DNA from 4 places in the Mesorhizobium sp. KACC 23794 genome. Region 4 is predicted to be linked to each of the others. Evidence: predicted binding sites of a transcription regulator. Region 4 holds the regulator's gene; each other region holds the start of a gene.
The links. The regulator PhoB, encoded in region 4, activates phosphate uptake and scavenging genes when phosphate is short. The targets are predictions, from matches to a motif close to TGTCATNNANCTGTCAT.

Region 1 (8,052 bases), 2.9 Mb from region 4:
GACGAGGTCAAGGTGGCGATCGACCGGTCCGGCAAGGGTTACAAGATCGGCATCACCGGAAGCGGCTTCGATGCCCGGCCGGTCATCAAGAGTTTTCTATCCGATTCCAACGGCAAGGGAGGCGCGGGCAGCCGTTCCAGTTTTTCACTGGATGTCGACGTCGCCCGGGTGACCGGCTTCAATGGCGAGATGCTGTCCGGCGTCAAGCTCGAAGCCGATGGCTCGCGGGTCTCGGTTACCGCTGCGTCCGGTTCCGGCGGCGCCGTCACTTTCTCCAGTGGCGGCGACGGCAGCAGCAAGCAACTGCGAATGCAGGCGGCGGACGCCGGGGCGATCCTGCGCTTCCTCGACCTCTACAAGAACATGCGAGGCGGCACGATCAAGGTGGCGCTTGCCGGCAGCGGCGACGGCGGCATGTCGGGCCAGGTCGACGCCCGCAACTTCTCGGTCGTCAACGAGCCGAGGCTGGCGTCGATCCTGTCGACCCCGCCGGCCGGCAGCGACCGCAGCCTCAACGATGCCGTTCGCAAGGAGATCGACGTATCCAGCGTCTCCTTCGAGCGCGGCTACGCGCAGATCGCAAGGGGCGAGGGCTATCTCAAGCTTGCGAACGGCGTGGTGCGTGGCCCGCAGATCGGCGCGACCTTCCAGGGCACGCTCTACGATCAACGCGGCAGGATGGACATGACCGGCACCTTCATGCCGGCCTATGGCTTGAATCGCATCTTCGGCGAATTGCCGCTGATCGGCGATCTTCTCGGCAACGGGCGCGACCGCGGCCTGATCGGCGTGACTTTCAAGCTCGACGGCGACGCCAAGTCGCCACGCCTTCAGGTCAACCCGCTGTCGGTCATGGCGCCAGGTATTTTCAGGCAGATTTTCGAGTTCAATTGAACCGGCCCAGGCAGGTTCGGCCGGCTGCGCCCGCGGATCAGCGATGGTCCTTCCGGATAGCACAAATCGCCGCCGTGGCGTAAACCCGGCAGCCGATCCACTTATACGGACGGCATTTGAATTTGACCGCCGCCGGTATCGGGCATTGCCGGTCTTCCACACTGACACGATGCGATGCTGGAGGCGGAGGAGATAGGAAAAATTTCCTTGCTCATTTCCACCTCTCTGCTATTGTGTGCCTCGAACGGAGGCTGGAATGGACCGCGCGGAACGCGAAAATGAGCAGGAGACGCTGAAGGGCATCGCAGCGGTGCTGCTCAAGCTGGCTGTTCTGGCCGAGTTCCTTTGCGTCCTGCCGCTCCCGCTTCGCGTGCTGGTGTTGGCGCTCTTGCGGCCGGCCGAGGCCGTTGCACGGGCGTTTGCTATCGAGCAGAGCGGCGGCGCGCTTGCCTTGCCCCCGACTGTGGTCCGCGGAGCGGATGGCGATGGCTGCGCCGAGGCTTTGCATCTTGCCCGCTGCTTGCGCGCGCTGGCCATCGTCTTCTGCGGTCTGCAGAATCTTTTCGCCGGGCGGCGGCCGTTTCGCGGCGGGACGAACCGGCGTCTTGCGCAAAGCGCGCCGGCGATGGCGTGGCGGGATCAGGCAATGAGGGCGCGGCACGCAATGGCCTCTCCTGGGGCGGGGCGCATCGATACGTCGTGACCGACGAACTGCATGCCGGGTTGACTTGTTGAGGATTCGAACGCCATCCGCCTGGTGCGCTTGGCGGCAGAGGTGTTGGTATTCCGATGCCAATGGTAAGGAGGGCTAACCGCCGTTGGAATTATAAGGCCGACGAGCCTGTTGAAACAAGCCGAGCCGCCTCTGAACGCCTCCGCGTCGGGAAGTTTCACGCCGCACCCGAAGCATAATAATCCTGTCCGCAATATGCGAAAGCAGCCGCTCGCATATCATCGGCCCATATCCGTACCAAAAGCCGGCATTGTCCGGCCGGCAATGTTACGCAGGCCGCACCAGCACGTGTTTCTTCTTGCCGACCGACAGCTTTGCCACGCCGTCGGACGTTACATCGGCAGAAGTCACAGAGCGGCGCTCGTCCTGGACCGGCTGGTCGTTGAGACGCACCGCTCCGCCCTGCACGTGACGGCGCGCCTCGCCGTTTGAAGCGGCGAGCCCGGCCTTGACCAGCAGGGCGAGCAGACCGATGCCCGCCTGAAGCTCCGATCCGGAGACCTCGATGGTCGGCAGCGTGTCGGCCAGCGCACCTTCCTCGAAGGTTTTGCGCGCCGTCTCGGCAGCCTGCTCGGCGGCGTCGCGGCCATGCACGATCGCGGTCGCCTCGGTGGCGAGCACCTTCTTCGCTTCATTGATCTCGTTGCCGCCGAGCGCTGCAAGCCTTGCGATCTCGTCGAGCGGCAGGCGGGTGAAGATCTTCAGGAAACGCTCGACGTCGGCGTCCTCGGTGTTGCGCCAGTATTGCCAGAAATCGTAGGGCGAGAAGAGGTCGCCGTTGAGCCACACGGCGCCCTTGGCCGACTTGCCCATTTTTGCGCCGGAAGACGTGGTGAGCAGCGGCGTGGTCAGCGCGAAAAGCTGCTGGCCGCCCATGCGGTGGCTCAAATCGACGCCGTTGATGATGTTGCCCCACTGGTCGGAGCCGCCCATCTGCAGCCGGCAGTCGTAGCGGCGGCTGAGTTCGACGAAGTCGTAGCCCTGCAGGATCATGTAGTTGAATTCAAGGAAGGACAGCGACTGCTCGCGGTCGAGGCGCAGCTTCACGCTGTCGAAGGTCAGCATCCGGTTGACCGAGAAATGCCGGCCGACATCGCGCAGGAACTCGACATAGTTGAGTTTCAAGAGCCAGTCGGCGTTGTTGACCATGATCGCGTCGTTCGGGCCGTCGCCGAAGCGCAGGATGCGCGAGAAGATTTTCTTGATGCCCTCGATGTTCTCATTGATCTTTTCCGCCGTCAGCAGGCCGCGCTGCTCGTCGCGAAAGGACGGGTCACCGATCATCGAGGTGCCACCGCCCATCAGGGCGATCGGGCGGTGCCCGGTCTCCTGCATCCAGTAGAGCATGGTTGCGGAAATCAGATTGCCGATATGCAGGCTGGTCGCGGTCGCGTCGTAGCCGACATAGGCGGTCACGGTCTCTTTCAGGAACAATTCGTCCAGCGCGGCCTCGTCGGAGACCTGGTGGATAAAACCGCGCTCGGAGAGGATGCGCAGGAAATCGGATTTGAAGGCGGGCATGACGGCGTTCCGGAAGACGATACGGGAGGACCGCGCATGGCGCGCGCGGCTGCGGGCCTTTAGCATCGGCGGGCTGGGAATCACAAGGACGGCATCGAAATGAGCCTTATTGCAGCGATCGGCCTGATGAGCGGCACGTCGATGGACGGCATCGACCTCGCCATGCTGCGCAGCGACGGCGAGAATCTTGTCGAGCGTGGGCCGTCCTTGTTCGTGCCCTACGACGCTGCGTTTCGCCGGCGCATCGAAGCGGGGCTGGAGGACGCGAAGGCGATTGTGCGCCGTGACGAGCGGCCGGGCGATCTGGCTGCTTTGGAGCGCGACATCACCGGCCGGCATGCTGACGCAGTCGCTCTCTTTCTCCGCAACGGGGCGAAAGACTGGGGCACGCCGGAAATCATCGGATTTCATGGCCAGACGGTGCTGCACCGGCCCTATTTGGGCCTGACCGTGCAGATCGGCGACGGGCTGTTGCTGTCGGCGCGCACCGGCATTCCCGTCGTCTACGACATGCGTGCCAACGACATGCTGTTCGGCGGGCAGGGGGCGCCTTTGGTGCCGGCCTATCACGCGGCGCTAGCGCGCTCGCTGCCGCCGGGATTTTCCGGCCGCTACCCCGTCGTCTTTGTCAATATCGGCGGCATTTCCAACATCACCTATGTGCCCGCCGAGGGCGATCCCATCGCCTTCGACACCGGTCCCGGCAACACGCTGATCGACCAGTGGGTTTCACGCGAGGGCGGCGTGCCTTACGATGCCGGCGGAGCGATCGCCAGCGAGGGGGGCGTCGTTGGGTATGTTGTGGATGCGTATCTTGATGCACCGTTCTTCAACAAGCCAGGACCCAAGTCGCTTGACCGCAACGATTTCACGCTGGAGAAGGCGAGGGGTCTCGAACTGGCCGACGGCGCGCGCACGCTGGCCGCCGTCTCCGCCGAAGCGATCCTGAAAAGCGCCGAGCACATGCCGGAAAAGCCGAAACTGTGGATCATCTGCGGCGGCGGGCGCAAGAACCCACATATCGTGGGCGATATGCGCAAAGGTGCCGGGCCAGCTGGCGCCGAGGTGGTGCTGGCGGAAGATGTCGGGCTGGACGGCGACGCCACGGAGGCGGAAGCGTGGGCCTATCTGGCCGTGCGTTCGCTGAAGGGACTTCCGCTCACATTCCCGACCACCACCGGATGCCGCGAAGCGGTCAGTGGCGGTGTGCTTGCGGACGGGAACGCCTGACGCAATCATCGAGGCCAAAGCTGTAATCTCGTGCTGCTCTGCGTTCCCCTCGAAGCGTGACCGGGGAACGTCATCGAAGTTTCATCCAAGCTTCAATCGCCCGACACGTGGCGGCCATAGCGCTGGCGGTGTTTCATCCTCCAGCCAGGTTTCATCACCATGCGACGCTCCCTACTCGCGGCTGCCGCCGCCATCGCCCTGACCGGCACGGCAACCCTTGCCATCGCCCAGGAAAAGCAGTTCGACGCAAAACTCGCCGGCCAGGCCATCCTGCCCGCCAACACCATCATCAAGGCACCTGAGAACGCGCCTGAGCATCTTCAGACCGTCGGAAAATTCTCGACGCCGGACCGCAAGCGCGCCGCCGCACTCGGCAGCGTGCCGGCCAAGGACGGCGTCCGCCTGACCGGCCTGTCGCTGCCCTTCGACGGTCAGGCCGTGCAGGGCCTGTCCGGCATCAAGACCATCGGCGACGGCACCTACTGGACCATCTCCGACAACGGTCTTGGCAACAAGCTGAACTCGACCGATGCGGCGCTGATGATCCACCGTATCAAGCCGGACTGGAGCACCGGGGCCGTCGAGCGCCTGGAAACCATCTTCCTGACCGACCCGGACAAGAAGGCGCCGTTCCCGATCGTGCTGGAAGGCAGCGACACCCGCTTCCTGACCGGCGGCGACTTCGACGTGGAATCGGTGCAGCCGGTGGCCGACGGTTTCTGGATCGGCGAGGAATTCGGGCCTTACCTGATCAAGGTCGACCTGCAGGGCAAGCTCCTCGACGTGATCGACACGGTCGTCGACGGCAAGCCGGTTCTGTCGCCCGACAATCCGAAAGTGACGCTGCAGGCGAACCCGGCCGCGCCGACGCCGAAATTCAACGTGAAGCGTTCGGGCGGCTATGAAGGCCTCGCCCAGGCGCCGGACGGCTCGAAGCTCTACGCCTTGCTCGAAGGCCCGCTCTATGGCGACGACGGCAAGGTCGAGCAGGCCAACGGCCGGACTGCTCTGCGTGTGATCGAATTCGACGTCGCGTCGAAGTCGTGGACCGGCCGTAGCTGGCTTTATCCGCTCGCGGAGGGTGGTGAGGCCATCGGCGACTTCAACATGATCGACGCCACGACGGCGCTGGTGATTGAGCGGGATAACGGCGCGGGCGTTGCGGATAAAGCCTGCGTGGACGCCAAGAACCCGACGCCGGATTGCTTCGCCACCCCTGCCAAACTGAAGCGCATCTACAAGATCGAGATGAACGACGCCAATGTCGGCGGTTCGGTCCGCAAGATCGGTTACATCGACCTGATGAAGGTGCCTGATCCCGACAACAGGAAGCGCCAGGGCGGCGGCGAGGGGTTCTACGACATGCCTTTCGTCACCATCGAGAATGTCGACGTGGTCGATGGCACGCATATCATCGTCGGCAACGACAACAACTTGCCGTTCTCGGCCGGGCGCGCGCTCGACAAGGCCGACGACAATGAGCTCGTTCTGCTCGAGGTCGGCGAGTTCCTGAAGGCGAAGTAAGACTTGAATGCGGGCGGCCCGGCGTCGGCAGGGCCGCCTCCGCCCCTCTGTAGCGCGGGACATCGTACCGTCGTTGCAATTCCCGTCATGGCCGGCTCTGCATGACTTTGGCCGTCAATCCGCTCGGCTCCGCGAACGGCGGCACGCCTCGCCCCGGCAGGCTGGGCGGCTGGGCCAAGGTCATACCGGACTATCTCACGGGGCTTGCCGCGCTGTCGCGTCGAAACACGGCCCAACACCGTTGCTGAACTCACGCGCCGCCATGCCGTCGGCGGACGGCTGCCCGCATTAAAGAAATCGGCGCGGGTATTCTGGTGGAGTTGGAACCTGTCTCGGCCCCAATCAGGGCGGCGCTTGCAGCCCGCCCCACCGGGTTCCGGAACCTGTTTCAGCGCAGCCGCTTCGGGCGCGGATCGGCCAGTTGGCCGGCGAGGCGCTTGTCCAGATAGTCGGCGCATTCGTCCAGCAGGATCTGCGGGTCGTTGGAGAAGAAGTGATTGGCGCCGGGCAGCGTCTTCTGGGTGATGGTGATGCCTTTTTGCGCATGCAGCTTGTCGACCAGACCCTGCACGTCCTTCGGCGGCGCCACCTTGTCGGAATCGCCATGGATGATCAGGCCCGACGACGGGCAAGGCGCCAGGAACGAGAAGTCATAGGTGTTGGGCTGCGGCGCGACCGAGATGAAGCCTTCGATCTCCGGACGGCGCATCAGCAACTGCATGCCGATCCAGGCGCCGAACGAATAGCCGGCGACCCAGCAGCTTTTCGAATCGGGATGCAGCGACTGGATCCAGTCGAGCGCGGCGGCGGCATCGGACAGTTCGCCCATGCCGTGGTCGAATTCGCCCTGGCTGCGGCCGATGCTGCGGAAATTGAAGCGCAGCGTGGTGAAATTGCGCTTCTGGAACATATAGAACAGGTCGTAGACGATCTTGTTGTTCATCGTCCCGCCGAACTGCGGATGCGGATGCAGCACGATGGCGATCGGCGCGCTTTTCTCGGTGGACGGCTGGTAACGACCTTCCAGACGGCCTGCCGGACCGGCAAAAATCACCTCGGGCATTGTTTACTCCACATCTTCGATTTATGGGCCGCCCGTCGGTCACAATCCCGGCTTCGGCCTTGACGCGTCGGATGCGTCTACCTACAAGCTAGTTTAGAACTGTTCAAAAGTGACGAACGAGCAATTTTCTCGGGTAGATAGGATGTCTTGCATCGCAAGTTCAAGGAAATTGCGATGCCATGCGATCTTTCCGACGGAACCCGTGTGAAGATGGCCGAGCCGCGTGCCTATCTCGACTACAATGCCAGCGCGCCGCTGCTTCCCGCGGCGCGGGCGGCGATGCTTGCCGCCCTGGACATGACGGGCAACGCCTCGTCAGTGCATGGCGAGGGCCGCGCCGCGCGGCGGCTGGTCGAGGAAGCGCGCGCCGATGTCGCCGCGCTGGCGGGCGGCAGGCCGGAGCATGTGGTCTTCACGTCGGGCGCAACCGAGGCCGCGACGACCTTGCTGACGCCGGACTGGCGCATGGGCCGCAGTCCTTTGCGCATGTCGCGGCTCTATGTGTCGGCGGCCGATCATCCGTGCATCCTCTCCGGCGGACGGTTTCCCGCCGAGCAGGTCAGCCGTATCGGCGTCGACGGCGACGGCATTCTTGATCTTGCCGCGCTGGAAACGGCGTTGGCTGCGCACGACAAAAGCGACGGTCTGCCGCTGGTGGCGGTGCATGCGGCGAACAACGAGACAGGCGTGCTGCAGCCGGTTGGCAGGATTTCCGACCTTGTGAAGGCTGCCGGTGGCGTTCTGGTCGTCGATGCGGTGCAGGCGGCAGGACGTATTCCGCTCGACATTACAGGGTCTTGCGGGGATTTCCTGATTCTGTCAGCGCACAAGATCGGCGGCCCGAAGGGCGTCGGCGCTTTCGTCGGCAAGGCCGATTTGATGATGCCTGTGCCGCTGGTCACCGGCGGCGGGCAGGAGAAGGGATTTCGGGCCGGCACGGAAAATCTGTCGGGCATTGCCGGTTTCGGTGCAGCGGCACGCCATGCAGCGTCCGCGCTGGCGGGCAACGAGGCGGTGCGGGCGAAGCGTAGTGTGATTGAAGCAGCCATTCTGCGGGCTGCTCCGGATGCAAAGATATTCGGGGCTG
Region 2 (8,052 bases), 2.5 Mb from region 4:
CCGCGCTCGGAAATGTAGCGCTGCAGCAGGCGCACGTCCTTGTAGTCGATCTTCGGGGCATTGGCGCCGGAGAACGGGCAGGTCTTGCGGCGGCGATGGAACGGACGGCGCGTCGGGATCTGATTGATGTCGACCATTACGCTGCTCCTCCTTCAACGGTTTCACGCGGACGGCGAGGACGATCCTCGCGATCGCCGAAGCTGCGCGGACCACGGTCGCCGCCTTCGCGGTCGCCGAAGCTGCGCGGGCCGCGGTCGCCACGGTCACGGTCGCCGAAGCTGCGCGGGCCACGGTCGCCGAAGCCGCCGCGTTCGCTGCGCTCTTCGCGCTTCTGAAGCATGGCCGACTGGCCTTCTTCATGGGCGTCGACCTTGACGGTCAGGAAACGCAGGATGTCTTCCGACAGGCCCTGCTGGCGTTCCATCTCGTTGAGCGCGGCCGGCGGGCAGTTCAGGTCCATGAGGGTGTAGTAGGCCTTCCGGTTCTTCTTGATCCGGTAGGTGAGGGACTTCAGTCCCCAGTTCTCGACCCGGCCGACGGTTCCCCCGTTCGCAGCGATCACGCCCTTGTAGTGTTCCACAAGCGCGTCGACCTGCTGCTGCGAGAGGTCCTGCCGGGCAAGAAACACATGTTCGTAGAGAGCCATTGTGCTTTTCGCCTTTCTTCAACACTCTGCCCGGTACCGGCGGCTAAGCCTCTGCAACCTGTCTTGAACCCGCGAACGGGGAAGAAAGGAGCATGGACGGTCGAGAGCGGAGACACGGGAGGCTGAAGGCCTTTTCGCCTTCGAACGGAGGTTTGCAAAAACCTCCGGCCCTCCGTACAGCCCCCAGCCGGGACCGGCAGAAGCGCGCTCTATACAGCATTCCGGCGGCGGCGCAAGCTTGGGCGGCGCGAAACTCATAGGCCCGAGCGCTGCCCTCTACGTCTTTCGTCCACAGCGGCGGTGCTCCGGTTATTGCCTAGAATTGCGGGCCGGACCGCAACCGGCCGTTAATCCTGCCGGCAAGCGGCTGTCACCGCTCCCTGCAATTCAACCGAATATTCATGTCGCCGGCCGTTACCTGCCTCCGCTGCTATGGTGAGAGGTGAAAGATGTTCAAGCGGTTCCTGCGGTCCACGTCCGGCAATTTTGCGATGATGTTCGCGATCGCGTCCCCCGCCGTGCTTTTCGCCGTCGGCTTCGGCATCGACGTCACCAATCTCATGTCGGCGAAATCCGACCTGCAGGCTTCGCTGGACGCCGCGGTGATGGCAGCTTCGCGTCTCGGCGCCGCCAACATCTCGCGCAAGGACAAATTCGACGCCTATTTTTCTTCCAACGTCGCCGACAAGAACCTGCTGCGCGATCCCACGGCGACGCTCGCCGTCAATGAGACGCTGGTGGACATCCGCAACGTGGGGACCGCAACATCGCATGTCGACCTGAAATTCATGGGGCTTTTCGGGGCCGATCCGCTGATCAAGGTTACGGCCGTCGCCTACGAGTCGCGCAGGAACGTCGAGGTGGCGCTGGTGCTGGACAACACCGGATCGATGATTGACACCAATAAAAAACTCAACCGAATTTGGGACTTGCGCGAGGCGGCCACCGAATTGGTAAAGACGCTGAAGGGCATGCAGGGTAGCGGAACGTCCGGGCGCACAGTGCGAGCGGCGCTGGTGCCATTCGTCACGGCGGTCAACGTCAAGGGTAAGGATTTCAAGGAATCCTGGATCGACATGACCGGAAAGAACAAGCAGAACGGCGTCCATTTCAATAAGATTAATGATGCGCCTGCTCATCACAAGCTGATGTTCGATCGCTTGGGCGAGGTTTGGAGGGGCTGCGTCGAGGCCCGTCCTGATCCGTACAATCTCAGCGATGTCGCACCAGATATCAACAACCCCTCGACGCTGTTCGTGCCCTACTTCGCTCCGGATGAACCGGGTGGAGAAAAGGCCCCCGGCAACGACGCGAATAATTTCAACAATTCTTATTTGAAGGACGATGCACCGGCCACCGCTTCAACTGATCCCGGTACTGTAGAAAAGCAGTCAAAAGAGCAGAGGAGGTTCGAAAAATACAACGCGCGAAGTGGTGGCACGATTCGCAAGATTTCGGAGGACAGGGCGCTGCCCCCCACTAGAAAGGACGCGGAGGTTCAAGCCTTTACAAATGGCCCCAATCGCGCCTGCCCGACACCGATTGTCCCGTTGACGGAAGACCTGGATTCCCTACAAGTCGAGATCGGGAAAATGCGGGCCTGGGCTGGCTCGGGCACCAACGTTTCCGAAGGACTTGCCTGGGGACGGCGGGTGCTGTCGCCCGAAGAACCTTACACCGAGGCGCAACCTTTCACAGATGAGCACGTCAGCAAGTGGGTGGTGGTCTTCACTGATGGAACCAATGAAGTATTCGGCAGCGCCAATTCGTTCAATGGATCCGACTATGGAGCCTATGGTTTCCTCAGTGACAGGCGCATGAGCAGTTCAGGAAAGAAATCCGATGCCATCACGCAGGTCAACACCTGGACTTCGACCATGTGTACCGAGTTGAAGAAGCAGGATGTGCAGATATTCACGATTCTGCTGGGCTCTGACAACGCCACCAATCGAAAGCTTTACGGCGACTGTGCATCCAAGCCCGAATACTATTTCGGCACCAATGATCCCGCGAAGCTGAAGACGATCTTCAGCAGCATCGCCAGCATCATCGCCTCCTTGCAGTTCACCGGCTGACGCCGGCACTCACACCGGCGGCGGAGCGGGCTTGGCCACCTTCTGCGATTCCGGAAAGAACCTCGCCTCGCCAAAACGCTTGCCGAAGATCAGGTCGTACTGGAGATAGCGGAAATCGCGGATCAGCGGGTCGACCGTCTCGGCCCGCGCCCAGTTCGGCGTGGGGTCGCCCGCCTTCGCCACCAGCATGTTGCGGTCGACGGCGTTGTAGCGGTCGTGCACCGCGCCGAGGAAGCCGGTGTAGTAGGGATGGCTGAAGCCAGCCGTCCGCATCAGGTAGAGCGGCAGGAAGGCCGGGCTGATCGAGCCGATCTCTTTCAACGGGCCGCGGCGGTTCGACCACACGACCAGCGGCGTCTCGTGCTCGGCGGCGAGCGTCTCCACCGGCGCGTTGCGGTCGGCGACGACGTCCTTCATGAAGCCCGTCTCGGTATAGACCGGCCCGAGCGGCGGCAGATGGTCGCCGAAGAAGGCGATGACCGTGTGGCGCTCGCGCTTCTTTGCCCAGTCGATTAGCTCGGCGAGGCTCTTGTCGGCATCGGCGGCGCCCGTCGCATAGGTCTTCAGAGATTCCCGCGAAACCTCGCTGATCGGGCTTTTCACGTCGAGCGTCGAATCCGGGTAGCGGTTGGGCTCGTAGGGGCCATGGCCCTGCAAGGTCACCGCGAAATAGAAAAACGGCCCGCTCGCCCGGTCGGCGTTGTCGATGATCTCCTCGACGAAGGCTGTGTCGGCGGCCAGCGGCCCGCGCTTCTCCAGCACCGGTAGCGTCTCCTCCGAGAGGAAACGGTCGAAGCCGAAATCGTCATAGACCGTCGCGCGGTTCCAGAACCATCCGGCATAGGGATGGAAGGCGCGCGTGTCGTAACCCTCGCTTTTCAGGAATTTCGCCAGCGACGGCATCGGGGTGCGGACGTATTGCTGGTAGGGGATGCTGCCATAAGGCAGGAAGGCGTTGGAGAAGCCGGTCAGCGCCTCGAATTCGACATTGGCGGTCATGCCGCCGAACTCCGGCGACAGCATATGGCCGGACTGCAGCGCGTGCACGGTCGGGATCGGGTCGGGCGTGATGGTGGTCTTCGGCAGCCGCGTCGGATCCCAGAAGGATTCGCTCATCACCATGATGATGTCCGGCCTGTCCTCGGGCACCACCAGAGGCGCCAGCGGGGCCTTGAGCAGCCCCTTGATCGCCTCTTCGGAATAGTCTGCGGGCGCGGCGACTTTCGCCATCGGCACGTTGAGCGCAAACGCGATGGCAAAACCGTTGCTGTTGTAGTTCTCCTTCTGGTCCCACATCACCGGCGATATCTGCAGCCGGTCGCGCGCCCACGAGAAGGTCGCATAGTCCATGATCGAGCCGAAGAAGATGAGCGCCGGCAGCGCCACAACCAGCCGCGAGGCGCGTGCCTTGAAGGTCAGCCTTGGCGCACGCTTGCAGCGGAAGCGCCACGCGGCCACCAGCGCCGCGACCGCCGCGACCGCGACAAACGCGAACCCGATCGCCGTCAGCGGCCGCTGCCGCACCAGCAGCGGCATCAGTTCGACGATCTGCAGGGCGTAGAGAAAGTCTGTCGGATAGAGCGGATCGCCGAGATAGAACGCCTTCTGGTGCCCGACGAAGGCGAGCCCGATCGCGATCGGCGCGATCAGGAAGAGCGCGTGATACGGCCGCCCAAGCAGGGCGTCGAAGAACACGATCAGCAGCGCAAACAGCACCACGGTCGTCCAGCCGGGGCGGAAAGGCTGCTGGAAGAACTCCAGCGTCTGCGCCAGCGAGCCGCGCGCGATCAACTCGACGGCGAACACCAGAAGCCCGGCGACCAGCAGCGTCGCCAGCGTCGAGCCGCAGAACCGCAGCGCGTGCAAGCGCCTGGCGGCCCGGTCTCCGTTCCCCCGCGAGGATCGCCGCTCGGGCGGCTGCAAATTCCGGCTCAGATAACCCAACGCACGCTTTCCCGAGATCATGCCGGGCGCTTTTCATGAGCCCGTCACGGTAATGTCATCCTCGCGTCACAAAAATCCAGTGCCTGTGGCCAAATTTGGAAGGTTTCTGTCGTCGGCAAAAGAAACTGCGGACAAGGATGCGACCGATTGTCCCTTGCCGGTCTTGACTTGGCGTGCGGCGTCGCGCGACAGGGCTACCAAGAAATGAGCAGGAAGGACCCGACCAGATGACGATCGCTTTCACCTTTCCGGGCCAGGGAAGCCAGTCCGTCGGCATGGGCAAGGATCTGGCGAGCGCCTTTCCGGAGGCGAAGGCGGTGTTCGACGAGGTCGACGACGCGCTCGGCGAAAAACTGTCCAAGACCATCTGGGAAGGGCCGGAAGAGAGCCTGACGCTGACCGCCAATGCGCAGCCGGCGCTGATGGCGGTGTCGCTGGCGGCGGTGCGCGCGCTTGAATCGCGCGGCTTCTCGCTGAAGAACAAGGTGTTCTATGTCGCCGGCCATTCGCTGGGCGAGTATTCCGCGCTTGCGGCCGCCGGCATGTTCTCGGTCGCCGACACGGCGCGGCTGCTGCGCATACGCGGCAATGCGATGCAGGCTGCCGTGCCGGTGGGTGAGGGCGCGATGGCGGCGATCCTCGGGCTCGACCAGGAATCCGTCGAGGCGGCCTGCGCCGAGGCCGCAGAGGGCTCGACCTGCCAGATCGCCAACGACAACGGCGGAGGACAACTTGTAATCTCGGGTGCCAAAGCCGCCGTCGAGCTAGCCGCGAAACTGTGCACGGAGAAGGGCGCCAAGCGGGCATTGATGCTGTCGGTCTCCGCGCCCTTCCATTCCGCGCTGATGGCGCCCGCTGCCGAGGCAATGCGCGAGGCCTTGGCGAATGTGCGCAAGAACGCACCCGTGGTTCCCGTCGTCTCCAATGTCGCCGTCCAGCCTTCGTCGGATCCCGGCCGGATCGCCGCTCGGCTGGTCGAGCAGGTCACCGGCCGGGTGCGCTGGCGCGAGACCGTCGAATGGTTCGGCGCCAACGGCATCACGACGCTGTACGAGGTCGGGGCCGGCAAGGTGCTGTCCGGCCTCGCCCGCCGCATCGACCGCGAGATCGCCACCGCCAATATCGGCACGCCGGCGGATGCCGAGGCGGCGCTGACTGCGCTGGCCTGACGAAGCCGGACCCGCCCGGCTTTCCGGCTGCGAGCCCGGAATTCCTGGGCTGCGGGAAACCAGGGGAGCGGTCCATGCTCGGTGTCTGCTACTATCCGGAACATTGGCCGGAAGCGTGGTGGCCGGACGATGCGCGGCGCATGCGCGAAATGGGCATTGTGTTCGTGCGCATCGGCGAGTTTGCGTGGTCGCGGCTTGAGCCGAGCCGAGACGCCTTCGATTTCGGCTGGCTCGAGCGGGTGATGGATATCCTCGGCGGCGCCGGGCTGAAGATCGTGCTCGGCACGCCGACCGCGGCGCCGCCCAAATGGCTGATGGACGAATACCCCGAAATCAGACCCGTCGACGAACAGGGGCGGGCTTATGGATTCGGTGGCCGGCGGCATTACAATTTTTCGTCGGATGTCTGGCGCAGCGAGAGCCGCCGCATCGTGGAAAGGCTTGCCAGGCATTTTGGTCAGCATCCGGCCCTCGTGGGCTGGCAGACCGACAATGAATATGGCTGCCACGGAACGGTGTTTTCGTGGGGGGCTGATGATCTGAAGGGATTCCGCGACTGGCTGCGCCGCCGCTACCAGACAGCCGACCAGCTCAACGAAGCCTGGGGCAACGTCTTCTGGTCGATGGAGGTCCGCAGTTTCGACGAGGTGGCATTGCCGGCGATGACGGTGACGGAGCCAAATCCGGCGGCCCGGCTGGATTTCTGGCGGTTCAAGTCGGAGGAGATCGTCTCCTATAATTCGATGCAATGCGAGATCGTCCGCGCGCACTCCCCCGGGCGTTGGATCACCCACAACTTCATGGGTTTTTTCAATAGCTTCGATGCCTGGAAAGTCGGTGGCGCTCTGGATTTCGCGTCGCACGATTCCTATCCGCTCGGCCTCACCGAAACGTTTCTGCCGACGGAGGAGGAGAAGTGCCGCTGGGCCGAGACCTCGCATCCCGACATTGCGCCCTTCAACCACGATCTCTATCGCGGTATCGGCCGTGGCCGGTTCTGGGTAATGGAACAGCAGCCGGGTCCGGTGAACTGGGCGCCGTGGAACCCTGTGCCGAAACCTGGAATGGTGCGTCTCCGGACCTGGGAAGCTCTGGCGCACGGGGCCGAAGTAGTCAGCTATTTCCGCTGGCGTCAGGCGCCTTTCGCGCAGGAACAGTTTCATGCCGGCCTGAACCTGCCCGGTCTCCACGAGCTTTCGGTCGGCGGACGGGAAGCGACGGTCGTGGGACGCGAGCTTGAAACGGTCGGTGTCCTCCCGGAAACGGAACAGGCGAGGGTAGCGATCGTCTACGACTACGAGGCAATCTGGGCGTTGCGCGTGCTGCCGCAGGGCAAGGATTTCGGGTTTTCGGAACTCGTTTTCCGCTGGTACGAGCCCGTGCGGCGTCTTGGCCTCGACGTCGATCTCGTCGCGCCAGGTGCGCCGCTCGACGGTTATGCGCTGGTGCTGGTCCCGTCGCTGCCGATCGTCCCGCAGGCCACAGTCGGGGCGTTCGAGGCAAGCGAAGCCGTCATCGTCTTCGGGCCGCGCAGCGGTTCGAAGACACCGAATTGCACAACCCCCGCCAATTTGCCCACCGGCCCGCTTGCGGACCTGACCGGCGCGCGCGTCACGCAGGTCGCGTCGTTGAGGCCCGGCCTGAAGGACGCGGTGCGGGGGGAGGTGAGTGGAAATGCCGTTCGCTGGCGCGAATATGTAGAGACCGATGCCAAGGTCCTCGGCCGTTTCGAAAATGATGATCCGGCTTTGATCGCCAACGGACGTTCGCTCTACCTGGCGTGCTGGCCGGACGAGAAACTCCTTGCGTCCACCATGAGATATGCAGTTCAAGAGGCAGGGCTGGAGGTGCTGGATCTGCCCGAGCATGTTCGTATCCGCCGGCGTGGCGGATATACTTTCTGCTTCAACTACGGCGGGCCGGACTGGGCGTGTCCGGCGGGTGCCAAGCTTGTGCTTGGCGAGTCCGTCGTAAAGTCGCAACAGATCGCAATATGGGTTATCTGAACGGCGATCGGCCCGGGCTATGGAACCGCCACCTGGACTGTCCGCAAACAAGAACGACGATATTGGAGACGCAAAAATGTTCGAACTCACCGGCCGCAAGGCGCTGATCACCGGCGCGAGCGGAGGCATCGGCGAGGCGATTGCGCGGGTGCTGCATACGCAAGGCGCGACAGTCGGCCTGCACGGAACGCGCGTCGAAAAGCTCGAATCGC
Region 3 (8,052 bases), 3.5 Mb from region 4:
GCGGCAGCTGACGTGTAAAAAAAGCCGTCGCGGCGTTCCCGCCGCGACGGCTTTTGTTCAGCATCCCGAAACGCGACGGCTAAGCCCCGGCGACGTTCTGGAAGACCTTCCTTACTCCGCCGGAACCGGCGCCATGCCGCCGAAATCCATCGGCTTCTCGCCGCCGGCCTTGCGCGCCGCGGCCCGGGCAACTACTGACTGGCGGTTGACCGACCGGCGCTCGGCGTCGATGCGGCGGATCAGGATTTCAGCACGTTCGATCGAGCCGAGCAGCGCCAGAATCGTGCCGCGCTCGCCTGCGCCGGCGTTCGGCCCGAGCGCCAGCGTGCGGGCGCGCAGTTCCTCGACTTGCGGGTAGCTGACATGGCCGGCCGGCATCTTCGGGTCGGCGACGCCGTAGGTCGGCAGGATGTCGCGCAGCGAGGCGTCCAGCTTGTTCAGCGCGACCTCGACGATGGCCTGCGCCTCGTTGCCGAACTTTTCGCGCTTCACGCGGCGCGCCACCTGGTGCAGCGACTCGGTCAGCGCGGCGGTAAAGTCGGCTTCCTCGATCAGGCTGGCGATCAGGTCGAGCTGGTCGTACGGCAGGTCTTCCTTCATCAGCGAGGCTGTGTAGGAACGGATGTCGCGGCTCAGAATGTCGGTCGCCAGATAGTGCTCGCCGGGATCGGCCGGAGCGGTCTTGGCGCCGCGGGCGATGTCGAGGAATTTCGCGCCGGCCTCCAGGTGGCGGACCGTCTCCTGCTGCACGGCCGGAACGGCCCTGGCGAAGTCGCTCGCCAGCGTGCGGTCCAGGAATTTCGGTGTCGAATAGTCCTCGGCGTCTTCCGATTCGGTGTGGCCGATGCGCGAGAGCACCCGTTCGAACACGCCGACGAAGGGGAACAGCAGCAGCGTGTTGAACACGTTGAAGAAGGTCGAGTAGAGGCCGACCGCGACGGGAACCAGCGGATAGGTTTCCTTGCCGTCGACCAGCACCGGGAGGCCGGGATCGCCGCCGAACCACTGCATGGCCCAGCGCAAAACCTCGATCGACACGAAGAACAGCGGCACGGTAATGGCGACGCCGATGACGTTGAAGGACATGTGGGCGTAAGCCGCGCGCTTGGCGTTCTTCGACAAGTTGAGCGAGGCGATCCAGGAGGTGATCGTCGTGCCGAGATCGGCGCCGAGCGAGAAGGCGACGGCCGTCGTCCAGTCGATGACGCCGGCGGAGCCGAGGCCCATGACGATGCCGATCGTCGCCGACGAGGAGTGGATCATCGCGGTGACGCCGGCGGCGATCAGCACGCAGGTCAAAAGGTTGCCGAAGGAATCGGCCCTGAGCGTCTGCAGCAAGTCCATGACTTCCGGCATGTTGCGCAGCGGGCGCAGGCCGCCGGTCATCAGGTTCAGGCCGTAGAAGATCAGCGCAAAACCCATGCAGGCCAGCGCGATGTTGCGGATCTTCTCGCTCTTGGCGAAGCAATAGACCAGCGCGAAGACGCCGGCGAAGATCAGGCCGAGCGGCCCGAGCGGCAGGGCGATCAGGCCGTTGCCCAGCGTCGTGCCGATGTTGGCGCCCATGATGACGCTGATGGCCGGCCGCAGACCGACGACGCCGGCATTGACCAGGCCGACGACCATGACGGTCATGGCGGTCGACGACTGGATGACGCCGGTGATCAGCGTTCCCGCCAGCACGCCCTTGATCGGCGTTCCGGCCGCCCTGGCGAGGAAGCTGCGCATGCTGTTGACGGACAGCGCCTGAATGCCGTTGGCCATGAATTCGAGGCCGAGCATGAAGATGCCCAGCCCGCCGATCACCGGCACCAGAATGTCCTTGAAGATATCGATATCCATTAACCCACCCTCGCAAGGCGCCCTTCAAGGGCGCGGTGTTCGTTCAGATGCCGGGCGGCGAAGCCCGGTCGGCGCACGCGGTTGACGGCGGGTTTCCCCTTCCCGACCGTCAGTTCGCCGCGCGCAGATCCTTGTCCCAGTACTTTTTGACGAGCTTCACCAGGTCGTCCGGCAGGGGCACGTAGCCGAGCGCCGCCGCATCGTCGGCGCCCTGGTCGAACGCCAGCCGGAAGAAGTCGTGCACCCGGCCATAGCGATCCGCCGACCGGTCGCGGACCGGCACGACCGCGAAGGTCGCGGTGGAGATCGGATAGGCGGCCGCGCCCGGCTGGTCGGTCAACGACGCGCCGAAATGCGGAAGCTGGTCCCAGGCCACGGCATGCGCGGCTGCCTGCACGCCGGCCGGATCGGGGTTCACGAAATTGCCGGCCTTGTTCCGGATCGCCGCGAAGGGCAGGCCGGAGCGTTCGACCTGGCCGTATTCGGCATAGGCGATCGCGCCCTTGGTCGCCCGCACCGCCTCGATGAGCTTGCCGGTGCCTTCGGCGCCGATGCCGAGCGGCCAGGCGACCAGCGTGTCGGCGCCAGGGCCGGCCTTCCAGTCGGCGCTCGACGCCGAGAGGTATTTGGTGAAGACAAAGGTCGAGCCCGAGCCGTCCTGACGATGGACGAGGCCGATCGCCAGGTCGGGCAGCGTTAGCTCGGGATTGGCCGCCTTGATCGCCGGATCGGACCAGTTGCGGATCTTGCCGAGATAGATGTCGGCCAGCAGCGGCCCGGTGAGTTTCAGGCCGCCGGCCTGCACGCCGTCGAGATTGACGACCACCGCGATGCCGCCCATGGCGATCGGAAACTGCTGCCGCCCACGCTTTTCAAGCTCGGCCGCGTCGACCGGCACGTCGGTGACCGCGAAATCCATCTCCGGCTGTTCCAGCCGCATCAGGCCGGCCAGCGAACCGACGCGTTCGTAGTCGACCGTCCAGTCAAGCGTGAAATAGTCGCCGCCATCGGCGCGCGCATCCTTGTAGATCCTCGCCCACTTGCCGATGAGCGGCGCCGCGAAGGTCGAGCCGCCGCCGCGGATCGGTTCCGCCTGGGCCGGAGCGGCAAGGCTCAACGCAGCCGCGACGACGCCGGCGGGCAAGGCCGCCGCGAGCACCCGCAGGGATTTGCCGGCTCGGGAAACAAGCGCTTCGATCATGGGTCCGCTCTCTGCTTTGCGGATGCCTGCAGTCTCCGCGAGAGCGAAGCCGACGGTGCGTGGCAATCCGATAGAAGTCGTATTCGCTCGTAGTGCGCTTGTTTGACATGTGCATGACACGGCGGCCCGCCGGACGACGCCGCATCTGCGCCGGCGCATGAACCCATGCCGGATGCGCGCGGGAGCCGAGCACTCTATCGCCCTGCGGCAAAAGCGCATTTTGCCCGGCGTCATAACCAAGTGTACACTTTGCCCGTCTACACCAGACACTTCTCTTGGACAGCGAATCCGCCTCCGGGCATGGCGAGAGCATGACGCTCGACTACAATTCCCTACTGCTTGCTCTCGGCCTCTCCGGAGCATGCCTGGCGGCAACGCTCGCGATGAGCTGGGCCGTCGCCCGGACCGAGCTGTTCCTGCTCACCTGGGCGATCGGTGTTTTCCTGATCGTCGTCTATGTCGTGCTCTACGCCTACTACGTGGACCATCCCGGCCCCCTGCTCGGGGCAATATGCTACGTCACGCTGCTGACCGGACTGTCGGCGCTCTACGGAGCCGCCCGCCAGTTTCGCACCGGCCGCTCCCCGCTGAAGCCGGCGCTCATCGCGAACGGATTGCTGATCGCAGTCGCCGTGCCACCGATCCTCATGGGTTATGACGGGCTGGGCTTCACGGCGGAAAACATCGCCGCCGCGCTGCTCGTATCAGCAACCGCCCGCGAATACTGGCTGGGCCGATCCGAAGCGCCGGGTCCCATCCTCGGATTGTCCGCCCTCTACGCCATCATCGCCGCCGGCTTCGTGCTGTGCGCCGGCGTGCTCGTCTGGGACGGAAAGCTGGTGCTCGGCCAGGCGCCGCAGAACTGGGCGGAAGATCTGTCGCTCGGCCTGAGCATCGCGGGCATGACCGGCATCGGCGCGCTGTCGCTGGCGCTCAACCACTGGCGGGCTGCCGGACGCCACCGCGCCGAAGCGCGTTCGGATGTGCTGACCGGGCTGCTCAACCGCCGCGCCATCTTCGACCTGTACAGCCCGACGCCGATGCGCCAGTTCTCGGCGGTGATCGCCTTCGACCTGGACGATTTCAAATCGGTCAACGACAGCTATGGCCACGCAGTCGGCGACAAGGTCATCCGCGCCTTCGCGGAGGAACTGGCGGCAGCAGCCGGCCGCAACGATCGCGCCGCGCGGCTCGGCGGGGAAGAGTTCGTCCTGGTGTTGAACAGGATGTTGCCCGAGCGGGCCGAACAACTGGCCGAACGCATCCGGGCCAGCTTCGCGGCGCGCCAGATCGTCACCGAGCAAGGCGCCTTCGCCTGCACGGTCAGCGCCGGCATCGCCTTCGGCACCGAGGCCGGCGCCAGCTTCGAGAGCGTGCTGCGGCTTGCCGACAAGGCGCTCTATTCGGCAAAGCGCAAGGGCCGCAACCAGGTCGCGACGCGGCATGTCCGGCTGGTGAAGTAGAAGCGGTCAGTCCTCGTCGCCCTCTTCGGAGCGATAGCCAGCCCGTGTCTGGCCGCCCCACGGCGTCGTATGGTTGTCGATGCGCATCTGGAAGACGAAATAGGTCGGCGAGCAGAAGCCGACGCCTTTGACCTTCCGCAATCCCGGCGTGTCCGGCGGAAACTCCTGGCACATATAGTCCTCACGGCAGAAACTGTCGGCCGAACAGCTCGGCCGGTTGCCGCGCACCACCGCGCCGCCGAGACACTGGTCGAAATTGTTGGTGGCGACGCAGAGGTCGAACTTCTTGCCGCCGGCAAGCCCGCAGATCTCGCGCGGCATCGGCTTGCCCGGCTTGAAGTTGGCGAAGCTGCGGTCCTTGTCGTCGCAGGCCCGATATGCAAGGCCGCCCGGCACGCCGATCTTGGGCGGACGGCAGGTGTAGCCGGTGCGCGAGATGTCCTTGTCGAAAGCGGCGAACTGCCCGGTCAGCGTCATGCGGTCGTTGAAGGGCTGGCTCTTGTTGTCGGCGATCTCGCCAGACATGCAGGGATGGCCGGAAAACATGTCTTCCGATTCCGGCGGCAACAGGCATTGCGCCAGCTTGAAGCGGCCGTTCGATGCGCCGGCCACCGGCGTGCACACTGTGCCCGCGCCGCAGCTCCAGCCCGCGCCGTAATGCGCAGCCTCGTCCGGCATCATGCAGGGCATGGTGGCGCCGGCGGCCTCATAGCCCGCATCGCCGTCGGCCGGCCAGCCGGCGGGCGGCGCGGAGGAAAGCGGCCGGAACCGGTTCGGCTCCCGCCCTTCCGCGACCGCCGCGACGTAAGCCCCACGGCGCGGCAGTTCGGCGTGCAGGTGCGGCGAGATGCCGACCTTGATGCGGTTCAGCGGCGAGGTCGCCCCGTCATCGAGGCCGATGACGTGGAAGCCGGCCGTCGAGCCGGACTGATGGCACCCCTGGCACGATCCGTTGTCGAGCCGTTCGAGCAAAGCTTCGGGCGAGCGCAGCAACCTGCCGCCCGAAAAATCGAGGCCAGTGAAATCGGTCGGTTCGAACAGGCCGGAAAACGGATGATTGACCAGACGAGCGCTGCCGAAGGTCGAATAGGAGACGATCTTGCGGGCGAGGAAATTTTCCGGAATCTGGTAGACGCCCGCATCGATGGCCGGGACGTTCTGGCTGATGTAGCTGGCGAGCTCGGCCTTCAAGCCGGCATCCGCCGCCAGCCTGGCGGCGTCGACCGTGTTCTCTAGCAGCACTTCCGAGACAGTCTCCCCGGCGATGCCGAAGATGCGCATCAAGTAGGCCGCCTGCCCGCCGAACCCGGTCTCCAGGCCGGAGGGAAACCGCACCATCTGGGCGTTCAGCTCGAGCTGGCGGAACGACAGCGCGGAACGGTCAAGCGGTCCGCCAATGAGCCAGCCGGCATCGGCGACCTCGTCGATGCCGGGCGTCCAGCGCCTGGCGACCCCCTGGCACGATCCGTCGGCATCCGGCGCGACGTCGAAGACGGCGTTGAAATTGAACGGCAGGCGCGAGGCCAGCACCTTGCCCTTGCCGTTCTTGCGGAAGGCGTAACCGAGCCGATAGACGAAACGCACCTCGCCGCAACCGGTGACGCCCTTCAGCGCCAGGAAGTCGCGGCGGTCGAGCCGATTGACGACGCCGACCAGCCGGAACGCCGCGGCATTGGTCTTCAGCCAGCGCATGTCGATGAGCCGTCCGACATTGCCGTTGGTCTCCTCGTAGAGAGTTCGTCCGCCGGCCCTCATCTCGGCGCGCAGCGCGGCGACATCCGTGCCGATCATGTCGACGATCGAGCGATAGGCCGGCGCACTCCGGTAAAGCGTATCGAGGTCGGTCGCTCCCTGCTTACCGAACAGGTCGCCGAAGCCGTAGCCCCCATCCTCGAGACGGGTCAGCAGCGCGCGGTCGTCGACGAACAACACCGGTCCGGCGGCGAAGGCCGAAAAGCTTGTCATCATGAAGAGGAAAAGGCCTGCGAGCAGACGGTAGGCCATGAAAAGTCCTTGGTTCCAGCATGCACAGAATTCGCGCGGCGCGAACCGCAATGCAAGCGGCGAGATTTGTGCTGCGTCGCTATCCCGTGCGGGCTATTTGTTCGCCACAACATGCCCCGGCGCCGAGGCTGCAAACAGATCCCGCAGCACCGGCAGCAAGGCCAGCGGCAGATCCTCGGCGATCAGTCCGGGACCGAAGCGGCTGGCCGCTTCCGCATGGATCCAGACACCGGCGCAGGCGGCTTCGAAGCAAGGCATACCTTGCGCCAGCAAGCCGGCGAGGATGCCGGACAGGACGTCGCCGGACCCCGCGGTCGCCAGCAGCGGCGTGCCGTTGGTGTTGATCGCGGCGCGGCCGTCCGGCGCGGCGATCACCGTGTCGGGTCCCTTGTAGACGACGACGCCGTCGATCCTGCGGGCGGCAAGCCGCGCGCGCTCCAGCTTCGACGGAATTTTCTCCTTCGACAGGTCGGGGAACAGGCGCGCGAACTCGCCCTCATGCGGCGTGATCACCAGTCCGCCGGCGCGCCCGCCGAAGGGCGCGGTCAGCAGGTCCGGCCCGCCGGCGAGCGACGTCAGCGCGCTGGCGTCGACAACCGCCGGCGCGGGGTTTTTCCAGCGGTCGAGCAGCCGGAACAGGAACCGCCCGGTCTCGGCATCCGGCGACAGGCCGGGTCCATAGACAATCGCCGCCGGACGCCTCTCCTCCAGGAATGCCAGCGCCGCCTCGATCGTGTCGGCCCTGCGCAGCATGATCGAGGTGAGGTGCGCGGCGTTGGCGGCCAGCGCCTCGGACGGCGACAGCAGCGTCACCGCCCCTGCCCCGATGCGTGCCGCCGCCATGGCGGAAAGACGCGCCGCGCCCGTCGCCGAGGCGCCGCCGGAAAACACCGCCACATGGCCCCGCGAATATTTGTGGGCATCGATGCTTGGACTAGGAAGGTGGTTTCTCCAGAGCTCGCGCCGATTCTCGAAACACGTCGCGGCAAGCGACGCGACGATCGCATCGGGTACGCCTATGTCGGCAACGACAAGCTCGCCGCACAACCGCCTGCCGGGCAGCAGCAGATGCCCGGGTTTGCTCCGCACGAAGGTGACTGTCAGCGCGGCGCGGAAGGCAGCGCCGCAAACCTGCCCGGTCTCGCCGGAAACGCCGCTGGGCAGATCGACGGCAACGACCGGCACGCCTGCCGCCCCCACAAGCTCGACGATACTGCGGATGTTGTCACCGACATCGCGGGACAGGCCGGCGCCGAACAGCGCATCGACGACGATGCTGTCCGGCCTCGGCACGAAGGCCGCCAGTGGCTCCGGCCATAATGAACACTTCGCTGCCGCGAGCGCCGCGTCGCTGCCGTCGCGCGGCGGGCCGTCGCCGTAGACGGCGACGCTGACGCCGGAAAGGCGCAGCAGTTCGGCCACGACGTATCCGTCTCCGCCATTGTTGCCCGGGCCGCACAGCACGTCGACATGAGCCGCAGCCGGAAAACGTTCGAGGATAAGGGCGGCGACCGCCGCCCCTGCCCGCTTCATCAGGCCAAA
Region 4 (8,052 bases):
GAACAACGCCGACAAGCTGAAGGTCGCCACCGTCTCCGGCATCGTGCCTTCGACCGAGACGATCGCCAAGGGTGAGTATCCCGTGTCGCGTCCGCTGTATTTCTACGTGAAGAAGGCGCATCTCGGCGTCGTTCCGGGCCTGAAGGAATATGTCGAGTTCTTCCTCGACGACCAGATGGTCGGCCCGGAGAGCCCGCTCGCCGAATACGGCCTGGTTGCCGCTCCGGACGCCGAGCGCCAGCAGCAGCGCGACGACTTCGCCGCCGGCAAGACCATGTAACGATCGAAGTGGCCGCGCGGCTTCCGGCCGCGCGGCGACCCCTGTTGTTTGTTTGCTCTCCCTTTCCTGCCGCATGCGCCGGGAGTCCCATCTATGCCGATGACCTATTTTGTCGCCATCATCGTCGTGATCGGCGTGGTCGCCTATTTCATCGGCCGCCAGCGTGCCGCAGTGCATACGGGCGGCGCGGTCAAGCAGCACTCGCGTCCGCATTATCACGCCTGGTGGGCGTTCCTGCTCGCTGTCATGCCGGCCCTGCTTTTCCTCGCCGTCTGGAGCATCGGCTCCTCGATCTATATCGAGCGCCATGTCGAGGCCCAGCTTCCGGCGCAGACGGCGGACAGCGCGGTGCCGAACCGCAGCCTCGAACTCGGCCTGGTGAAAAGCCTCGCCAACGGCCTGAGAAGGCTCGATGCGACCACCCGTGACAATCTGCCCGAGACCTTCGCCGAGCTGCAGCCGCTTCTGATCGCCAAGGGCGTCGCGCTGGCGCCCGACACGCAGGACTACATGATCCCGGTCGCCGTCGCGACCAACCGCGCCAGCGACAATCTCCGGCTTACCGGTGGCGTGCTTGGCCTGATCCTGTCGCTTGCCGGCGCGGCCTTCGCCGTCCGCGGCATCCAGCCCAGGACGCGGGCGCGCAACAATGTCGAGCGCGTCGTGCTGTGGGCGCTGCTCGGCTCGTCGACCATCGCCATCCTGACCACAGTCGGCATCGTGCTGTCGATGCTGTTCGAGACCTTTCATTTCTTCACATCGGTGCCGCTCGCCGACTTCTTCTTCGGCGTGGTCTGGGATCCGCGCTTCGCCGCGGCCGGCGCCGGCGACTCGGCCGGTCAGTTCGGCCTGATCCCGCTGCTGGCCGGAACGCTCTACATCGCGCTGGTGGCGCTTCTGGTCGCGGTGCCGGTCGGCCTGCTGTCCGCGGTCTACATGGCCGAATACGCCTCGCGCCGGGTTCGCGGCATCGTCAAGCCGACACTGGAACTGCTGGCCGGCATCCCCACCATCGTCTACGGCATCTTCGCGGTGGTCACGCTCGGGCCGTTCCTGCGTGATCTCAGCGCGGCGCTCACCGGCGGTTCGCCCTTCATCCAGGCGCAGTCGATCTTCACAGCGGGCCTGGTCATGGGGATCATGCTGATCCCGGTGGTGTCGTCGCTGTCGGACGACATCATCACCGCGGTGCCGCGCGCCATGCGTGACGGTTCGCTGGGGCTGGGGGCGACGCGCTCCGAGACCATCAAGCGGGTCATCCTGCCGGCGGCGCTTCCCGGCATCGTCGGCGCCATCCTGCTGACCGCGTCCCGCGCCATCGGCGAGACGATGATCGTGGTGCTCGCCGCCGGCGTCGCCGCCAACCTGACGCTCAATCCGTTCGAGGCGATGACCACCATCACCGTCAAGATCGTCAACCAGCTCACCGGCGATCTCGAGTTCAACTCGCCGCAGACGCTGGTCGCCTTCGCGCTCGGCATCACCCTCTTCGTGGTGACGCTCATCATGAACATCGTCGCCCTCTACATCGTGCGCAAATATCGGGAGCAGTACGAATGACCGCCGCCACGCTGGACAGCCTGCCGATCGCCAAGGCGCCGGCACGCCGCGACATCGGCCTGAAACGGCGCTACGCCGCCGAGACCCGCTTCCGCTGGTACGGCCGCATCGCTATCTCCGTCGGCATCGTCTTCCTCGCCATCATGCTGATCACCATCTTCAGCAAAGGCTATACCTCGTTCATGCAGACGTCGGTGCTGCTGCCGATCACCTTCGACGCTAAGGTGATCGATCCGCAGGACAAGCGGGCGACCGACCCGAATGTACTGGTTACCGCCAACTATCCGAACCTGGCGCGCGACGCGCTCGCTGCAAAGCTCGGCATCTCGCCCGACGACAAGCCGCAGTTCGCGGCGCTGCGCGGCTTCCTCTCCGAGGGCGTGCGCACGCAGCTTCGCGACATGGTCATCGCCGACCCTTCGATCATCGGCACCACCCGCGACATCTGGGTGCTGGCCAGCGCCAATATCGACTCGGCGTATAAAGGCCAGATCGACCTCAACGTCGCCGAGGGCAACCGCAAGGTTTCCGACCGGCAGGTCGCGCTGATCGACAAGCTGCGCGCCGAAGGCGCGATGACGGGCAAGTTCAACACGGGCCTGTTCTTCAACGGCGCGTCGAGCCGCCCCGAGATGGCCGGCATGGGCGTCGCCATCATCGGCTCGTTCTACATGATGGTGATCGTGCTGCTGCTGGCGCTGCCGATCGGCGTCGCCGCCTCCATCTACCTGGAGGAGTTCGCCAAGAAGACGAGGCTGACCGACATCATCGAGGTCAACATCAACAACCTCGCCGCCGTGCCGTCCATCGTCTTCGGCCTGCTCGGCCTGGCGGTGTTCATCAACTTCCTCGGCATGCCGCGCTCGGCGGCCCTGGTCGGCGGCCTGGTGCTGACCCTGATGACGCTGCCCACCATCATCATCGCCACCCGCGCAGCCCTCGCCGCCGTGCCGCCGTCGATCCGCTCGGCAGCTCTCGGCCTCGGCGCCTCGAAGACGCAGGCTGTGTTCCAGCACGTGCTGCCGCTCGCCACCCCCGGCATCTTGACCGGTACGATCATCGGTCTGGCGCGTGCGCTGGGCGAGACCGCGCCGCTTCTGCTCATCGGTATGGTCGCTTTCGTCGCCGACTATCCGACGACGCCGCTCGACCCGGCAACCGCGCTGCCGGTGCAGATCTACATGTGGGCGAACGAGGCCGAGCGCGCCTTCGTCGAGCGCATGTCGGGCGCCATCATCATCCTTCTGGTGTTCCTCATGGCGATGAACATCACCGCAATCGTGCTCAGGCGCCGTTTCGAGCGTCGCTGGTAGACGGAGAGCAGGTTCCCATGAACATCATGACCGAACAGAAACTGGAACAGGCAGTGAGCGGCAGCATGACTGCGAAACCCAACGAAGTGATCAAGATGCAGGGCCGCAAGGTTGGCGTTTTCTACGGGCCGAAGCAGGCGCTGTTCGACGTCGAACTCGACGTCCGGCAGAACCAGGTGACGGCGCTGATCGGCCCGTCGGGCTGCGGCAAGTCGACCTTCCTGCGGTGCCTCAACCGCATGAACGACACGATCGACTCGGCGCGCGTCACCGGCAAGATCACGCTCGACAACGAAGACATCTACGATCCCAAGATCGACGTGGTGGAACTCAGGGCCCGCGTCGGCATGGTGTTCCAAAAACCCAATCCGTTCCCTAAGTCGATCTACGAGAACGTCGCCTACGGGCCGAAGATCCATGGCCTCGCCAAGAGCAAGGCCGACCTCGACGGAATCGTCGAGTCCAGCCTGAAGAAAGCGGCTCTCTGGAACGAGGCCAAGGACCGTTTGAACGAGCCGGGCACCGGCCTTTCCGGCGGCCAGCAGCAGCGTCTCTGCATCGCCCGCGCCATCGCGGTGTCGCCTGAAGTCATCCTGATGGACGAGCCCTGCTCGGCGCTCGACCCGATCGCCACCGCGAAGGTGGAGGAACTGATCGACGAGCTGCGCGCCAACTACACGATCGTCATCGTCACCCACTCCATGCAGCAGGCGGCGCGCGTGTCGCAGCGCACCGCCATGTTCCATCTGGGCTACCTGGTCGAGGAAGGGGCGACGGACAAGATGTTCACCAACCCCGACGACAAGCGCACGCAGGACTACATCACCGGCCGCTTCGGCTAGGAACCGCGTCGAAATGCGTGATGACGGGCTGCAAATGTTGAGGTTCTGCGCTTCCGGTGCTCACGTACTAAAATGTACGCTCCGCTCCGGTTCTCGAACCTCACCATTTTCGCCTCGTCCTGACGCATTTCGCTCGCGGTTCCCCGGTGCTTCCATGAATTTTGGAGTTATTTGATGCGCGAACACACAGTTGCCTCGTTTGACGAGGATCTGAAACAGATCGACCAGCTGATCCGCGACATGGCGGGCCTGTCGAGTTCGATGGTCGGCGATTCGATCCGGGCGCTGCTGCACACCGACACGGCGGCGGCGCAGCGGATCATCTCCGAAGATACCGTCATGGACGCCAAGCAGCGCGAGCTGGATGACCGGGCGATCACGCTGATCGCCAAGCGCCAGCCGATGGCGCAAGATCTGCGCGCCGTGCTCGGCGCCATCCGCATGGCCGGCGACCTCGAACGCATCGGCGATCTTGCCAAGAACGTCGCCAAGCGCGTCGGCGCGATCGGCGAAGGCGCCACGCCGCGCGGCCTGTCGCACGGCATCGACGACATGGCGACGCTGGTGCTCGCCCAGATCGAAGGCGTGGTCGCCGCCTATACCGGGCGCCGGCCCAGCGAACTCGACCGGCTGCGCGCCGAGGATGAGAAGGTCGACCTCAAGTATACTTCGGTGTTCCGCGAACTCCTGACCTATATGATGGAGGATCCGCGCAACATCACCGCCTGCACGCACCTCCTGTTCTGCGCCAAGAATTTGGAACGCATCGGCGACCACGTGACCAACATCGCGGAAAACGCCTATTATGTCCTGACCGGTTCGCAGCTTCCGGCGAACCGCCCGAAACTCGACGAGACGGCAACGACCGTCCTCGCCGAATAACGGCAAGCGAGGCGCGATGATCGCTCCGAAGGTGATGGTGGTCGAGGACGAGGAGCCGTTGGGCGTCCTCCTCCGCTACAATCTGGAATCGGAAGGCTATCAGGTCGAAGTCGTCATGCGCGGCGACGAGGCGGAAATCCGCCTGCAGGAGAACGTGCCCGACCTGCTGGTGCTCGACTGGATGCTGCCGGCGGTGTCCGGCATAGAACTCTGTCGGCGGCTCAGGATGCGGCCCGAAACCGAGCGGCTGCCGATCATCATGCTGACGGCGCGTGGCGAGGAGAGCGACCGGGTGCGCGGGCTGGCTACGGGGGCCGACGACTATCTGGTAAAACCGTTCTCGACGCCGGAATTCGTGGCCCGTGTGAAGGCGCTGCTGCGGCGTGCCAAGCCGGAGGTGCTGTCTTCGGTGCTGAAGGTCGGCGACATCGTGCTCGACCGGGAATCCCACCGCGTCTATCGCAAGAAGAGCGAGATCAGGCTCGGGCCGACAGAATTCCGGCTGCTCGAATTCATGATGCGGCATCCCGGCCGGGTGTTTTCGCGCGGGCAACTGCTCGACAATGTCTGGGGCGAGACGATCTACATCGACGAGCGGACCGTCGACGTGCATGTCGGCCGGCTGCGCAAGGCGGTCAACACCGGCCGGCTGCCGGACGTCATCCGTACGGTGCGCGGCGCCGGCTATTCCATAAGCGAAGAATGATTGCCCATCCCGTCGCGGTTCCGCGGCGGGCGTCATTCCTGCGCAATCTCATTCCTTCAACATTGCTCGGCGCGCTACCTCGCCGCATTAGCGTTTTGTTATCCTTAACTCGCTACTCTGGCAGGCATGAAGGCTCCGGGAAACCATATGCAAATCCTGCCCAAGGATCGGAACATCGCCGAGATGGACGCCCTCATGGACGCCCAGGACGACCGCAAGACCAAGCTGGTCGACCGCCGCGCCATCCATGAATCGGTCTCCTATCTCAGAAGCCACGGCTTCGACACCGAAGAAGTCCAGCGCTGCCTGGTCCGCTATTTCTACGTCGACCTCGACCTGCTCAACGAAGCACTGACCGAGCACTGAGACCGACGTCGGTTAACCCTGACCGCCATTGGCATAGGCATACCAACACCCCCCGCAAAGCGCAGCTGGCGGGTGGCGTTCGAATCCTCAACAAGTCAGAGCCCGATCCGAAAGCCGGGCGGGTCGGCTCGGCGGGTCTTTTAGCCGCCGCCCCAGCGGTCACGACGTATCGATGAGCCCCGCCCCGCTGCAAGCCATTGCGCGCCGCGCCCTCATTGCGTGATCCTGCCAAGCCATCGCCGATCCGTTTTGCGCAAGACGCCGGTTCGGCCCGCCGCGAAACAGCCGCAGTCCGGCGAAAAAACCCTGCAAGCCGCCGAAGACGACGGCTAGCGCGCGGAAGCAGCGGGCGAGCCGCAAAGCCTCGGCGCAGCCATCGGCATCCGCCCCGCCGACCGCAGCCGCTGGCAAGGCAAGCGCGCCGCCAGCCTGCTCGATAGCAAACGCCCGCGCAACGGCCTCGGCCGGCCGCAAGAGCGCCAACACCAGAACGCGAATCCAGAGCGGCAGGACGCAAAGGAACTCGGCCAGAACGGCGAGCCTGAGCAGCACCGCTGCGATGCCCTTCAGCGTCTCCTGCTCATTTTCGCGTTCCGCCCGGTCCATTCCAGCCTCCGTTCGGAAAGCACAATAGCAGAGAGGCGGAAAAGAGCAAGGAAACTTTTCCTATATCCCTCCGACATTGTATTGCATCAGCGTGGAAAATCCGGCAATGCCCGATACCGGCGGCGGTCAAATTCAAACGCCGTTGGTATAATCCGCTCTTCCCCGGCCGCGAATAAATTCGCTATCCCGACGGCATGCTGATAGCATCTTGCGATCGGCAGCCTTTTTTAGGGCGCTGTCGATTGAGGGCTGACGATCCGCCCTGGCCCCAGCCGGGAAGTAGGACGTCATGTCTTCCAATTTTTCGTGTCGGCAGCAAGAAACGCCACCGTCCCAAAGGGATCGGGTGCCTGCTCGGCAAGGCGGTGGCTTGTGAGGTATCTCGGGCGATTGGCGGCCGAGCCCGCCGCATTGCTGCTGATCCTGCTCGCCGCCTCCGTGGTGGGATCTGCTCTCTACCTGGCCCTGAGCAGCATCACCTTCTGATTGATGGCTTGCGTAGGTCCGCGCCCGGCTCAGGCAGAAAGAATGTCCTCGATATTGTGGCCGGTCTTCTTGCGGTAGGCCCGGCGCGCCGAAACAACCTCCGTCCAGAAGTTTTGTGTCGCATGCGCCGGAGGGCCGTCGGCCGGTTCCCCCGAGGTCGAGGTGGTGACGCGGAAGTTCAGTTTCGCCGCATTGCGCAATGCCCGGATGGGCACGCCTTGTGCCCGCATTGCCGTGAAGGTGGAAGTCAGCATCGTCGTCGGTCCTGGCGCCGCTCCGCTGTGCGGAGCAATTTCATTGAACGGGCAAGGCCTGCGCGGTGAGCGCCTGCCCGCACGCCGCGGCCAGTTGGCGATTGGGCCTCTCCTCGCCGAGCGGCGTCGCCCAGCCGGCCTGCTCGACGAGCCCGGCCCGCTGGAAAGCCCTGGCGATCTTTATATCCGCCAGAATGCCGGCCGACAGCGGATCGCTCTTCGACCGCTCCAGACAGTAGGGGGTGAGGCTGGCCGCAACCGCGATCGCGGCAGCGTCGCTGGACATGCGTTGCGCGCCGCTTGCCGTCACCCAGCCGCCCCAGCTGAATCCGACGATCGCCAGAGCGAGAGCCCCCGTGCCCGCTCCGAAAAGAGCGGGAGGAACCCATTCAAGCGCATGCATGACGATGTCCGATCCTGGTGTGGACGCGCCCGCAGAATCTTGGGCGCGGCTTCAGCCTATCACCGAAACGACCGGCATGTGCGGAAATCGGCAGGGAGGCGCGGCATTACCTTTAATCGGCGGTTTTCGCCGACACGTCGACGCCCACATGCGCGGGCGGAGACCGGCGCACCTTGCGCGGCTTTTCCATCGGCGGCTTGTCGCTGCTGTTCTCCTCGACCAGCCTGCACCCGAGCCTGTAGGCCACATACCCCGTCAGCGCGGCAACTGCCAATCCAAACCTTGTCACGTCGCGGCCCTCCGCTGCCGGCGCTTTCGTGGCGGCGCGCCCGCGGGTTCTGCTTCAGCCTGGGG

Region 1: ACSBOB_RS19190 (esterase-like activity of phytase family protein) is a predicted target of PhoB. The motif match lies at 4,447-4,463, and genes of this name have one in related genera.
Region 2: ACSBOB_RS17370 (LTA synthase family protein) is a predicted target of PhoB. The motif match lies at 4,719-4,735, and genes of this name have one in related genera.
Region 3: pstS (phosphate ABC transporter substrate-binding protein PstS) is a predicted target of PhoB. The motif match lies at 3,146-3,162, and genes of this name have one in related genera.

The regions. Positions count from the first base shown of each region.
Region 1 covers NZ_CP197465.1:3,916,284-3,924,335, reverse strand. Annotated here, with positions in the region: gene ACSBOB_RS19210 (hypothetical protein) at 1-894, shown strand, start outside; gene ACSBOB_RS19205 (hypothetical protein) at 1,151-1,597, shown strand; gene tyrS (tyrosine--tRNA ligase) at 1,895-3,148, opposite strand; gene ACSBOB_RS19195 (anhydro-N-acetylmuramic acid kinase) at 3,248-4,378, shown strand; gene ACSBOB_RS19190 (esterase-like activity of phytase family protein) at 4,538-5,902, shown strand; gene ACSBOB_RS19185 (alpha/beta hydrolase) at 6,291-6,965, opposite strand; gene ACSBOB_RS19180 (cysteine desulfurase family protein) at 7,176-8,052, shown strand, end outside.
Region 2 covers NZ_CP197465.1:3,546,363-3,554,414, forward strand. Annotated here, with positions in the region: gene rpsR (30S ribosomal protein S18) at 1-137, opposite strand, end outside; gene rpsF (30S ribosomal protein S6) at 137-646, opposite strand; gene ACSBOB_RS17365 (pilus assembly protein) at 1,096-2,721, shown strand; gene ACSBOB_RS17370 (LTA synthase family protein) at 2,731-4,587, opposite strand; gene fabD (ACP S-malonyltransferase) at 4,893-5,834, shown strand; gene ACSBOB_RS17380 (beta-galactosidase) at 5,909-7,840, shown strand; gene fabG (3-oxoacyl-[acyl-carrier-protein] reductase) at 7,917-8,052, shown strand, end outside.
Region 3 covers NZ_CP197465.1:4,559,030-4,567,081, forward strand. Annotated here, with positions in the region: gene ACSBOB_RS22335 (Na/Pi cotransporter family protein) at 112-1,842, opposite strand; gene pstS (phosphate ABC transporter substrate-binding protein PstS) at 1,952-3,043, opposite strand; gene ACSBOB_RS22345 (diguanylate cyclase domain-containing protein) at 3,355-4,506, shown strand; gene ACSBOB_RS22350 (hypothetical protein) at 4,513-6,510, opposite strand; gene ACSBOB_RS22355 (NAD(P)H-hydrate dehydratase) at 6,604-8,052, opposite strand, start outside.
Region 4 covers NZ_CP197465.1:1,037,922-1,045,973, forward strand. Annotated here, with positions in the region: gene ACSBOB_RS05270 (PstS family phosphate ABC transporter substrate-binding protein) at 1-280, shown strand, start outside; gene pstC (phosphate ABC transporter permease subunit PstC) at 380-1,840, shown strand; gene pstA (phosphate ABC transporter permease PstA) at 1,837-3,153, shown strand; gene pstB (phosphate ABC transporter ATP-binding protein PstB) at 3,171-3,995, shown strand; gene phoU (phosphate signaling complex protein PhoU) at 4,170-4,877, shown strand; gene phoB (phosphate regulon transcriptional regulator PhoB) at 4,894-5,583, shown strand; gene ACSBOB_RS05300 (hypothetical protein) at 5,731-5,949, shown strand; gene ACSBOB_RS05305 (hypothetical protein) at 6,109-6,555, opposite strand; gene ACSBOB_RS05310 (hypothetical protein) at 7,071-7,295, opposite strand; gene ACSBOB_RS05315 (hypothetical protein) at 7,336-7,698, opposite strand; gene ACSBOB_RS05320 (hypothetical protein) at 7,811-7,987, opposite strand.